3 regions of the Pseudorhizobium marinum genome follow, and region 3 is predicted to be linked to each of the others. Evidence: riboswitches for the same ligand, from Rfam matches in the RefSeq annotation. Region 3 holds a riboswitch; each other region holds the start of a gene.
What was found. A riboswitch is a leader RNA that binds a small molecule or an ion and turns the genes downstream of it on or off. The one in region 3 is predicted to bind thiamine pyrophosphate.

Region 1: it holds a riboswitch for thiamine pyrophosphate, as region 3 does, so the genes downstream of both, thiC (phosphomethylpyrimidine synthase ThiC) here and EO99_RS0123485 (ABC transporter permease) in region 3, are expected to answer to the same signal.
Region 2: it holds a riboswitch for thiamine pyrophosphate, as region 3 does, so the genes downstream of both, thiM (hydroxyethylthiazole kinase) here and EO99_RS0123485 (ABC transporter permease) in region 3, are expected to answer to the same signal.

Annotation. Positions count from the first base shown of each region.
Region 1 is NZ_JMQK01000014.1:74,816-78,589, forward strand. It holds gene EO99_RS27530 (GFA family protein) at 1-470, shown strand, start outside; gene EO99_RS0116800 (DUF6958 family protein) at 463-786, shown strand; TPP riboswitch at 1,687-1,803, shown strand; gene thiC (phosphomethylpyrimidine synthase ThiC) at 1,895-3,715, shown strand; gene thiO (glycine oxidase ThiO) at 3,729-3,774, shown strand, end outside.
Region 2 is NZ_JMQK01000021.1:35,771-39,544, forward strand. It holds gene EO99_RS0120340 (response regulator) at 1-28, shown strand, start outside; gene thiD (bifunctional hydroxymethylpyrimidine kinase/phosphomethylpyrimidine kinase) at 66-866, opposite strand; gene thiE (thiamine phosphate synthase) at 863-1,498, opposite strand; gene thiM (hydroxyethylthiazole kinase) at 1,495-2,301, opposite strand; TPP riboswitch at 2,346-2,440, opposite strand; gene EO99_RS0120365 (glycoside hydrolase family 13 protein) at 2,498-3,774, opposite strand, start outside.
Region 3 is NZ_JMQK01000030.1:35,486-39,259, reverse strand. It holds gene EO99_RS0123495 (TRAP transporter large permease) at 1-412, opposite strand, end outside; gene EO99_RS0123490 (ABC transporter substrate-binding protein) at 475-1,419, opposite strand; gene EO99_RS0123485 (ABC transporter permease) at 1,416-2,198, opposite strand; gene EO99_RS27725 (hypothetical protein) at 2,182-2,370, shown strand; TPP riboswitch at 2,337-2,440, opposite strand; gene EO99_RS0123475 (DUF4142 domain-containing protein) at 2,530-3,033, opposite strand; gene EO99_RS0123470 (hypothetical protein) at 3,161-3,376, opposite strand; gene EO99_RS0123465 (DUF4174 domain-containing protein) at 3,490-3,774, opposite strand, start outside.

The DNA of each region.
Region 1 (3,774 bases), on a different contig from region 3:
TGAGCAGCGAATGCATGTGTACCAGTTGCCGTTTGGCATCTGAATTTTTTGCTGCCTTACCGGATGGTGTCGGCGTGACGGATGGAAAGGGCGCGACTCATGTCATCATTCATCGCGCCGACAAAATCGCATGCGATGCTGGTGCAGAACGCCTCCAGCAACATAGACTTACCCCCGACAGCCCAACCAGGCGCATTTTCGCTGACTGTTGCAACACCCCGATGTTCCTCGACTTCGAACCCGGCCATTGGGTAAGCCTTTATGCGAAAAATTTGCCTGAAACCGCCCGACCAGCTGTAGAATATCGAATGTTCTGTAGCGACCTTGCCGATGCAGATCGCCTCCCCAGCGATGTGCCGAATGGCAGGCCAATCCCGCTAGGGGCCGCATGGCGCTTGGCCTCATCGTTTGCCCTTATGGGGTTCCGCAGCCCAACAGTGCCATTCCTGCAGCGAGCATCTAATGTCTGATCTCGAGAAAATTGAAATTGAGAACGTCATCTCGACCGGACGAACGAAGTTGGTCGACCGGCGGAAATACGAAGCCGTTCGGGATGCACTCCTGGTCGTCTTGCCCCGACAGTCTCCCGGCATGACCGAAGCAGAAGCCAAGCAGGCCCTCCTGCCGCACCTCACGGAGGAGCTGTTTCCTGGTGGAGACAAACTGGGCTGGTGGTTAGGTGCTGTTCGGCTTGATCTGGAAGCCAAGGGCATCGTCACCCGGGAAAACGCAAAGCCAAAGCGTTACCATCAAGCGGTCCAGCGAGTGGGAACCCTGTTGCGTTGAGCGGCAGAAAGTCCGCCAAGAGCTGCCACTCTCTGGCCTGCCGCCGGCTTCATGGAAATCGCGTTTAGGTGTTCCGTCTGAATCCGGAGAGCGTCATTGCCAAGGCGGATATTGAGCCGCGAGTATAAGCGTGAGCGGTGAAGCTGGTCGGGAAACGTTGGGCCACTGTTGCCCAGGCGGCCCGGGGGCTGGGTTGGGAAAAAGCCGCCGACGGCCGAGCAACTGGGTTTCGGTCGGTGTTTCGACAGAGGGCCCTTCGTGGAGCATTGACGTTTTGGAGCCCACCCCAACGACGAAGAAACTCCGCCGTTTGCGGTTCCGAGGTTTTTTTTCCGCGGACCATTGGGGACTACTTCATTGTAGTAGCCTCCGCGGGCTTCGTCATCACCAATATCGGTGAGCCTCAACCGTCACCCGCTGCTTGCGAAGCCGTCTCGCGGTTCTTGCGCTGGCGCGACCTGGGCGGCTTTCTGTTGCTGGTTCTGGCAAGGCGCCCTTGAACCTGACCTGGCAAGACAACTGATTTGCAGCCCGCTGGAACGGCGCAAGGACGTACTGGGCGCCTCGAATGAACGGCATGGGGCCGTCTTCGAACGACTGGGTCAGGTGTTCGCATCCACAGATGGGACAGAACGGAGAGCAGCCAGCTCCGAATCATCCAATCCGGCAACCCGGGCTCCTCGCTCACCAAGGCAGTCCCTTGCGAAGGGTTTGCAGGCCGGGGTCGCGCGTTCGATCTCCCGGGCGGGCCGGCCGACCTTTGCTGCATGAAGGAGCTCCCCCTGGCAATTTGCATCGTCGTCGATGAGCATCATTGATAAGCGCGTAACCCCCACAGGTTTGCGTGAAGCTTTTCGGTCGCGCGTGCTTGACCTGCTAATCCGACTATCGTAGCCTTGCATCATTCACCAGGGGTGCCCCGGCAAGGGGCTGAGATTCTGCTGGCTTTCGCAGCGCAGTGACCCGTTGAACCTGATCCAGTTCATACTGGCGTAGGGACGGTGCGAGCGCTCGACGATATACAGTCCACGTCTGGATTCCGTCTCTGCGTCCTTCCATCATTCCGGCTCTAGGACTGGGTCTCCAACCTGAAACTTGGAGCCTCACGATGAAGATTGCCGCCTCAACCCATTCGACAGCCGTTACCAGCGGGCCCTTGCCCGCGTCGCGCAAGATCCACTTGGCCGGAAAGCAGCATCCGGACCTTCGCGTTCCCATGCGCGAGGTCGCCCTCCACCCGACCTCCGGTGAGCTACCCGTCATCGTCTATGACACATCCGGCCCCTATACCGATCCGTCGCACGTCGTCTCGATCGAAGGCGGCCTGCCGAAGCTTCGCCAAGCGTGGATCGCAGCGCGCGACGACACCGAGATCTATCAAGGCCGCAAGATCCGGCCGGAGGACAACGGCTTTGCGGCCGGCGACCGGCTGACGCCGCAATTCTCTCCCCTGAGCCCTCCGCGCCGCGCGAAGGATGGGAAGGCGGTGACCCAGCTCGCCTACGCGCGGGCGGGTATCATAACCGCGGAAATGGAATTTGTCGCTATTCGGGAGAATCTGGGCCGGCAAGCCCAAGAGCATTCGCTGCAGCGGGACGGCGAAAGCTTCGGCGCGCACATTCCCGATTTCGTCACACCGGAGTTCGTTCGGCAGGAAGTGGCGAGTGGACGCGCCATCATTCCGGCCAATATCAACCACCCCGAAGCCGAACCGATGATCATCGGCCGCAACTTCCTGGTCAAGATCAACGCCAACATCGGCAATTCCGCCGTGACGTCCTCCATGACCGAAGAGGTGGAGAAGATGGTCTGGGCGATCCGCTGGGGCGGCGATACCGTAATGGATCTCTCCACCGGCCGTAACATCCACAACATCCGCGAGTGGATTATCCGCAACTCTCCAGTCCCGCTCGGCACCGTGCCGCTCTACCAGGCGCTGGAGAAGGTCGGCGGCATTGCGGAAAACCTCACCTGGGAAATCTATCGCGATACGCTGATCGAACAGGCGGAGCAGGGGGTGGACTACTTCACCATCCATGCCGGGGTGAGGCTCGCCTACATTCCGCTCACCATCGATCGGGTCACCGGCATCGTCTCGCGTGGCGGCTCCATCATGGCCAAATGGTGTCTACATCATCACAAGGAGAGTTTCCTTTACCAGCATTTTGAGGACATCTGCGACATCTGCCGTGCCTATGACGTCTCCTTCTCGCTGGGCGACGGCCTGCGCCCCGGTTCCATTGCCGATGCCAACGATGCTGCGCAGTTCGCTGAGCTTGAAACACTCGGCGAACTCACCAGGATTGCCTGGGAGAAAGACTGCCAGGTGATGATCGAAGGCCCGGGACATGTCCCGATGCACAAGATCAAGGAAAACATGGACAAGCAGTTGCAGATCTGCGGGGAAGCGCCCTTCTACACGCTTGGGCCGCTGACAACCGATATTGCTCCAGGTTACGACCACATCACATCAGGCATAGGTGCGGCGATGATCGGTTGGTTCGGCACAGCCATGCTCTGCTACGTCACCCCGAAGGAACATCTGGGACTGCCCGATCGCAACGACGTCAAGACTGGCGTCATCACCTACAAGATCGCCGCCCACGCAGCCGATCTCGCAAAGGGACATCCCGCAGCGAAAATCCGCGACGACGCTCTGTCCCGTGCGCGTTTCGAATTCCGCTGGGAGGATCAGTTCAACCTCTCGCTCGATCCCGAAACGGCGCGAGCCCTGCACGACGAGACGCTTCCTAAGGAAGCGCACAAGGTTGCGCATTTCTGCTCCATGTGCGGCCCGAAATTCTGCTCCATGCAAATCTCCCACGATATTCGGGCCGAGGCGCGGAAGGAGGGCTTGGCGGCAATGGCGGCAAAATACCGCGAAGGCGGCGATGTCTATATTCCGGTCCATGGGTTGTCCACGACATAGTCCGGGCAGTGACATGCGTGTTCTTGTCAAAGGGGCCGGCGTTGCCGGTCTGACGGTTG
Region 2 (3,774 bases), on a different contig from region 3:
TTCCGAGATGCGCAGCGCAGAGGTCTGATCGTTGTGGCGCCGAGCGACCGGGCTGTGGTTGTCTCCTACCACCACTGGTGGAAGTGATGCACCGGTCCGTGCCCGGCTCCGACGGACAGCTCTTCCGCGCGGGCGATCGCAGCGGCGATATAGCCCTTGGCTTCCGTCACGGCCTGGACCGGATCCAGCCCCTTTCCGAGCTCGGCCGCGATGGCGCTCGATAACGTGCAGCCGGTGCCATGGGTGTTGCGCGTCGCACTCCGTCTGCCTTCCAGCCAGGTGAGCCTGCCACTGGCAGCGAGAACGTCGGGACTTTCATTCGATGGAAGATGGCCTCCCTTTATCAAAACCGCACGCGGCCCCAGCGCCAGAAGCCTTTCGGCCTGATGGGCCATCGTGTCTCGATCACCGGCCTCCGCTTCGCCGAGCAGCGCGGCGGCCTCCGGCAGATTTGGCGTGATCAGGGTCGCAAGCGGAAGCAGCCGCCGGTTCAGGGCTTCTACGGCATCCGCGGCCAGAAGCGAGGCGCCGCCCTTGGCGACCATCACCGGATCGACGACGACCGGAACTCCTTCGCCGTGTTTCGTGAGGGCATCGGCCACCGCTTCGGCAATCTCGGCCGTTGCGATCATCCCGATCTTGACCGCATCGACACGGATGTCTGCGAAGACGGCGCGGATCTGATCGGCGACGAAGGATGCCGGCACGAGATGCACGCCGGACACTCCTTGCGTGTTCTGGGCCGTCAATGCCGTGATCACGGCCATGCCATAGGTGCCCCGCGCAGCGAATGTCTTCAGGTCCGCCTGAATGCCGGCACCACCGGAGGGATCCGAGCCCGCGATGGACAGGATGTTTGCGATCATCGGCGCGCCTCCTCGATTTCCTGGGCAAGAGAACGGGCCGCGGCCTCCGGATCCGGCTGGCCGCAGATGGCCGACACTACGGCAAGGCCATGCGCACCGGCTGCAAGAACCGGCGCGGCGTGACCCTGCTTCAGCCCGCCAATCGCGACGCTAGGGACGGGTGCTACGGCAACGATACGCGCGAGGCCATCGAAACCGATCGGCGTCTTGTGGTCCGGCTTGGTGCCCGTGGCAAAGACGGGCCCGATGCCGACGTAGTCGACGAGACCTGCCTCCACCTGGCGCGCCAGTTCCTCCGTCTCAACCGAAACGCCGAGGATCATCGTGTCCGGGATGCGCCGGCGTGCGGCCGTGGCGGCGAGGTCGCTCTGGCCAACGTGGACGCCCTCGGCGCCAAGAGCGATGGCCGCCTCCACGTCGTCGTTGACGATCAGGGGGACGCCGGTGCCGGCAAGTGCGCTCTGCAGTGCCCGACCAGTTTCGATCATGGCAGAGGTGTCCGCCGTCTTGTCCCGCAACTGCACCATGGTCACGCCACCGGCAACGGCCATTCTTGCGGTTTCCACCATTCCGATCCCGCGGCAGAGCTCGGGATCGAGCACCAGGTAAAGAGAGAGGTCAAAGCGCTTCATAGCATTGTGATCCTTGCTTCGGCGTCGAGTCTTTCGCTGCCGAGTGCCGACAATGAATCCAGAAACAGCGTCTGGAAGGATCCGGGGCCACGGGCCTGTTCTCCGGCATCCTCCCCGCAGACGGCAAACAGCGCGAGTGCGGCGATTGTCGCTTCGAAGGGCTGGTCCGGGGTGCTGGCGGCGAAGGCGCCGACCAGGCAGGTGAGGGCGCAGCCAAGTGCCGTCACTTTCGGCATCAGCGGCGATCCCCCTTCAATCGTGGCCGATCGGGTGCCGTCGGTGACGAAATCGACATCGCCTGTCACGGCTACGACGCAACCATGTCGCCGTGCCAGCGTCAGAGCAGCGTTCCGGGCTGCCATGGCACTGTCGCCGCTATCGACGCCCTGGCCGCGGGATGCTTCGCCGGCGAGGGCCATGATTTCGGAGGCATTGCCGCGCAGGATGGTGGGCTCCAGCGCCATCAGCTCACCGACGACCCGTCTGCGGAAACCGGTGGCGTAGTGGGCGACGGGATCAAGCACCCATGGCTTGTCGACGTCCTTGGCGGCCCTGGCCGCTGCCAGCATGCCGGCCACGCCGCCGGCCCAAAGCGTACCGATGTTGATCGTCACGGCACCGGCGATCCGGGCGAATTCTCCGGCCTCCTCTTCGGCACTGACCATAGCTGGCGATGCGCCTGCGGACAGAAGCACATTGGCCGCTATGTTCATCGCTACATCGTTGGTGATGCATTGGACCAGGGGATTGGCCTGGCGCATCGCGGCGAGAAGAGTGCCGCAGGAGGGAGTTGTTTTCGTCATTCTAGATGCCCCTTTTGGCGGGGCAGGCGCAGGCGACATTTCTGAAATGCGCCATCGCGACTCCCTCCGCCAGCATGATCTGGTTCAGGTTCAAAGGGTCCTTCTCAGCCTGCAATCGCAGACGCCCCTGTCGAGGTCGAAACTTACAGAAAAAGCGTCGATTGTCACCCGCCAATCCAGGTGCGCCGGGTGACACCTAAACCTTCTCGAGGTCGCAGAGCAATGCGAAGGCCTCATAAGGGCGCAGGGTCACGGTTTCCCCGATCCTGTCCATGTCGGTATAATTGCCGATGAGGCAGCGCCCCTGCACATGCAATTCATCCGGCATCGTCACGGTGACCTCATGCGGCCTGAAGTTGGCGAGAACGACCAGGCGGTCCCCTTCCAGCGTTCGGCTGTAGACAAAGACATCGGGGTGCTGATCGAGCCAGGATTGGTACCGGCCATAGACGATGACCTGATGGTGCTTGCGCAGGTCGATCAGCTTCCGGTAGTGGCTCCAGATCGACTGGTCGTCGTCAACCTGAGTTTCCGCATTCACGGTCGCAAAATTGGGATTCACCTCGATCCAGGGCGAGCCGGTTGTGAACCCGCCCTGCGGCGCGCTGCTCCACTGCATCGGCGTGCGGGCATTGTCCCGTCCACTTTCATTGGCGCCCCGAATGAAATCGTCCGGCGACAAGCCTGCCTCCACGTGAAGGCGGTGCATGTTGAGCGTTTCGATGTCCTTGTACTGGTCGATCGACGTGAAGGGGACGTTGGTCATGCCGATCTCTTCACCCTGGTAGATGAAGGGGGTGCCCTTCATCAGGTGCAGAACCGTCGCCAGCATCTTTGCCGATTCCACGTGGAAGCCGGTGGTGTCGCCATAGCGGGAGACAGCCCGCGGCAGGTCGTGGTTGACCCAGAACAGGGAGTTCCAGCCATCCTCGGCGAGCGCCGTCTGCCATTTGCCGAAGACCGCCTTCAGCGCGATGAGGTCAAACGGCCTTGGCCGCCATTTGCCGTAGGTCTGATCCCAGAACTGGGTAACATGCTCGAACTGGAAGACCATCGACAGTTCCCGCCGGTCGCGACCGGAGTAGAGCAGGGCCGATGTGGGCGTGGCGCTCCACGCCTCACCCACGGTCAGGACATCGCGGCTGCCGAAGGTCTCGCGGTTCATTTCCTGCAGATAATCATGCAGATGCGGGCCGTCACTGGTGATGCCGGCATCCACCTGTTTTCCGATCAGGTCGATGACGTCCATGCGAAAGCCGGCGATGCCACGGTCGAGCCACCAGTTCATCATGCGGTAGACCTCTGCCCGCACCTGCGGATTTTCCCAGTTGAGGTCCGGCTGGCGGCGCGAAAAGAGGTGCAGGTAATATTCGCCGGTCTGCGGATCCAGCGTCCAGGCCGGACCGCCAAAGGTCGATTCGAGTGCGCTCGGCAGTCCGCCTTCCGCGGACGGGCGCCGCCAGATGTAATAGT
Region 3 (3,774 bases):
GCAGCCAGTCCGGCAGGCCGAGCACGACGGAGGTGGAGCCCATCATGCCGGCGGCCGCAGCGCCGCCGCTGACGAAGGCGAGTGCTGCGACGACCGTCACGGCATCGGCCACCAGATGCAGCGCCGGGCCCAGGGCTACGGGCGCTGCACGGCGCGCGATGTCGAGGCGCATGGCCAGAGCGCCCGACAGTGTGAGCGGCAGGCCCAGCGCGACCAGCAGCAGGAAGAGCCACAGCGCCGCCTCCTCCGCGCCGACCATGCCGGTCGAGAAGAGGTAGCGCAGGACGACCGAGGCCAGCACCAGCGCCAGAAGGACTGCCAGCACCGCCGCCGCCACGGTCGAGAGCGCCGCTTCGACGGCCTCCGCAAGGCGCCCGCTCTTCTGCTGCCAGTCGCTGGCCGGAGGCGGCAGTGATGGCGGCGCGGCACTATCCTTTACCGACAGGGGTCGCAGGTCTGTGTCCTCGCCTCGCCTCACCGCAGTTCGACGGCCAGGTCCTCGACGGCCGGCGCGCTGTCGATCAGCCCGCTTTCGGCCATGAAGGCGCCGAAGCGCTCGTAGCGGCCGCGGTCGAGGGCCGCCGGGCGCTTGGCAAAGCGCGGCAGCGTATCGAGGAAGGCCTGGCGGTTCAGCGCGTCATCGAGGTCCGGATAGGCCTTGATGAAGAGCTCCCAGGCCTCCTGCGGATGGTTGGTGAGGAAGATCGCGGCATCCTCGACGGCCTTCAGGAAGCGGGGAAGACGGTCGTCGCCGGCCATGTCCCTCTGGGCGACGAAGATCAGCTCGTCATAGACGGGAACGCCGTGCTCTTCGGGAAAGAAGGCATGGGGCTCGCCGCCTTCGAGGCGGATCTGGGTCAGCTCGAAATTGCGGAAGCCGCCGACGGTGGCGTCCACCTGGCCGCCGAGCAGCGAGGCGGTGAGCGCGAAGTTGACGTTGACGAGTTCGACGTCATCGAGGGACAGGCCTTCGGCCTCCAGGATACGCTTCAGCATGGCATCCTCGAAACCGGACACCGAAAAGCCGATCTTCCTGCCCTTCAGATCCGCCAGCGTCTTGACGGGACCATTGGCGAGAACCGTGATGGTGTTGAGCGGCGTCTCGACAAGCGTGCCGAAGCGGACGAGCGGCAGGCCCGCAGCGTGGTCGAGATAGAGGTTCGGCTGGTAATGCACGCCGATATCGGCCTGGCCGGCGGCGACCAGCCGCGGCACGGAGGACGGATCGGCCGGCGGCAGCAGTTCCACCTCGAGGCCCTGTTCGGCAAAGAGACCGCGCTCCTGGGCGACGACCATGGTCGCGTGATCCGGGTTGACGAACCATTCGAGCATCACGGTCAGCTTGTCGGCGGCTTGCGCTGGCAGGGGAAGCGCCAGGAGCGCGAGCGCGCCGAGGAGGGGAAGCAGGCGTCGTGTCATGATTTTATTCTCCGGCTAATTAAATTAAGGGGGCGATGGTCGGATTCCGGCGCCCAAGGGGCGAGCGGCGCCGTCAGGCGGTCGACGGCGGCGCGCAGGAGGAGGGTCATGGCCGCGAGTAGCGCCATGGCGGCAAAGACGGTGTCGGTCTGCATGCGGGCATTGGCCTGCACCATGACGAAGCCGAGACCCGCGGAGGCGCCGACCCATTCGCCGACCACGGCACCGATTGGCGCCAGCGGCGCGGCAACGCGCAGGCCCGAAACGAGCGCCGGCAGCGCCAGCGGCAGGCGGATGTGGCGGAGCACCTGCCAATGACTGGCCTTGGTGAGCGCGGCGGCATCGAGCAGGACCGGATCGGTGCGGTGCAAGCCGTCGGCGAAGGCGGATGCAACCGGAAAGAAGATGATGATCGTTGCCATCACTGCCTTGGAGGCCATGCCGAAGCCGAACCAGAGGACGAGAATGGGGGCGAGCACGAAGACCGGCAGCGCCTGCAGGACCAGCAGCATCGGCCAGGCGAGACGCCCGAGCCGGGGGAACGCCGCCATCGACAGGGCGGCGGCAAAGCCCAGCAGCGTGCCGCAGGCGAGACCGACGAGGATCTCCGACAGGGTGATCAGCCCGTTGCGCAGCAGGAATTCCGGCTGGCGGACCAGTGCTGCAGCCACCTGCAGCGGCGCGGGAAGAATGTAGCGGGGGGCGCCGACCAGCCAGACGACGGCCTGCCAGAGGGCGATCAGGCCCAGGAGGCCCGGTCCCATGTGCTTCAACGACATGGCAAGGCTCTACCGCGTCGGCGCCTGGTCGCCGCGCGAGCGCAGTCTGTCACGGATTGTGGTGCTGGATGCCATCAAACGATCTCCCGACGGTTACATCATGGAGATCCAGGTAAAGCGGAGAAGAGAATTGGCGCCTGATATGGCCGTTTCCGTTCCTACGCCGGTATGACCCGGATCAGGTTCAAGGGTCCGGCTCACCGCCATCTCAGCACCGTTACGATGCCCCCCTCGGAATTTCGTCATGTTTTGCGCAGACCGGCGGCAATGTCAATCGCCTTGCGCGGGAGCCAAGCCCGGCAGCGGCGGCGGGCGCCTCATGCGTTCCGCATCACGGAACCGACAGGTCCTGAGCGCGAAGGTAAAGCGTGCGGGTGCCGCCGATGTGATTGGTGGCGAATGTCTTCAGCGAACCTTCCGGGCCGGTTTCGCCGTAATCCTTCATCAGCTGGATCATGCTTTCCAGGGCGATCGCCTGGGCGGAGAAATAGGCGTTGTCGAACTGGTTCTGGAGCGCCGACTCCAGCGCCTGAAGCGTGTTGCGATCCTGCTCGCTCAGGTCCGCCGCCGGATCCACGCCCTCCTCGACGAGCGCCTCTTTCAACTCCGCCACAAACCGGCGCTGGTTCTCCGTCACCGTCTCGGCGAAGGCGCGCACCGACTCCTCCTGCCCACGGGAGAGCGCCAGTTCTGCCGATTCCACGAGGAAGTGGCTCAGGCTGGCCAAGCGTCCGGAAAAGGACTGCCTAGCATCCTCCTGCGCCGCAGCCTGCACGGCGCCCAAGGGTATGAGCAGAAGCGCAAGCATGAGTATCCGGGATGCTGACCTGAACATGAAAAAGAACCTTTCCTGCTGATGACCGGGCTGATGATGGAGAAGGCGCCGCCGCGGCGGCGCTCCCTGATCTCGAACCGCAGATCGTTGCCGAAGTTCCCGCGGCCGGACGCTGCCCGGAAGGACGCTACTGCGCCGGCTCGCTTGGCTCGTCGGTGAGCGCGGGATGGCTCGTCTGATCCTCGACGCCGCTCGGCGGCGCTTCGTCGGTGCGCTCGTAGGGCTCCTCGACGATCACGGTGGAGGTCGACGCAAGGTCCTGGACAAAAAGGAAGAAGCCCCCGACGACCACGACGATCACCGCCGCGGCAATGAACATGAGCTTTTTCGTGCGACTATCCATGGCTTGCTCCATTTGCTGTGGATCTCTCCAACCATGGAGCGCGGCGGAAGTTGCAAGGCATTTCCTCGCGGCGGCTTCTCCGTCGCTGAGCCACCCCGAGCCCTAGCAGGATATCAGTCCTGCTCGGCGCGACGCATGGGCATGCGGTCGATGAGGCCGAACAGCGCTTCGCTGTCGACAAACTCGCCGCTCTTCAGTTTTGCACCTCCGTCCTTGCCGATCAGGACCACTTGAAACTCACCGGGCGCGATGTCGGCCTGCCGGCGAAGTTCGGCGGCGTCGAGGTCGCCGATGCTGCCATAGACGGCTTCCGCGGTCTCCTCGGTCACCCGCACGACGACCATGTCGCGATCGGCGAGTGCCGCATCGGAGCGTGTGAACTCCGCCAGTTGCCGTTC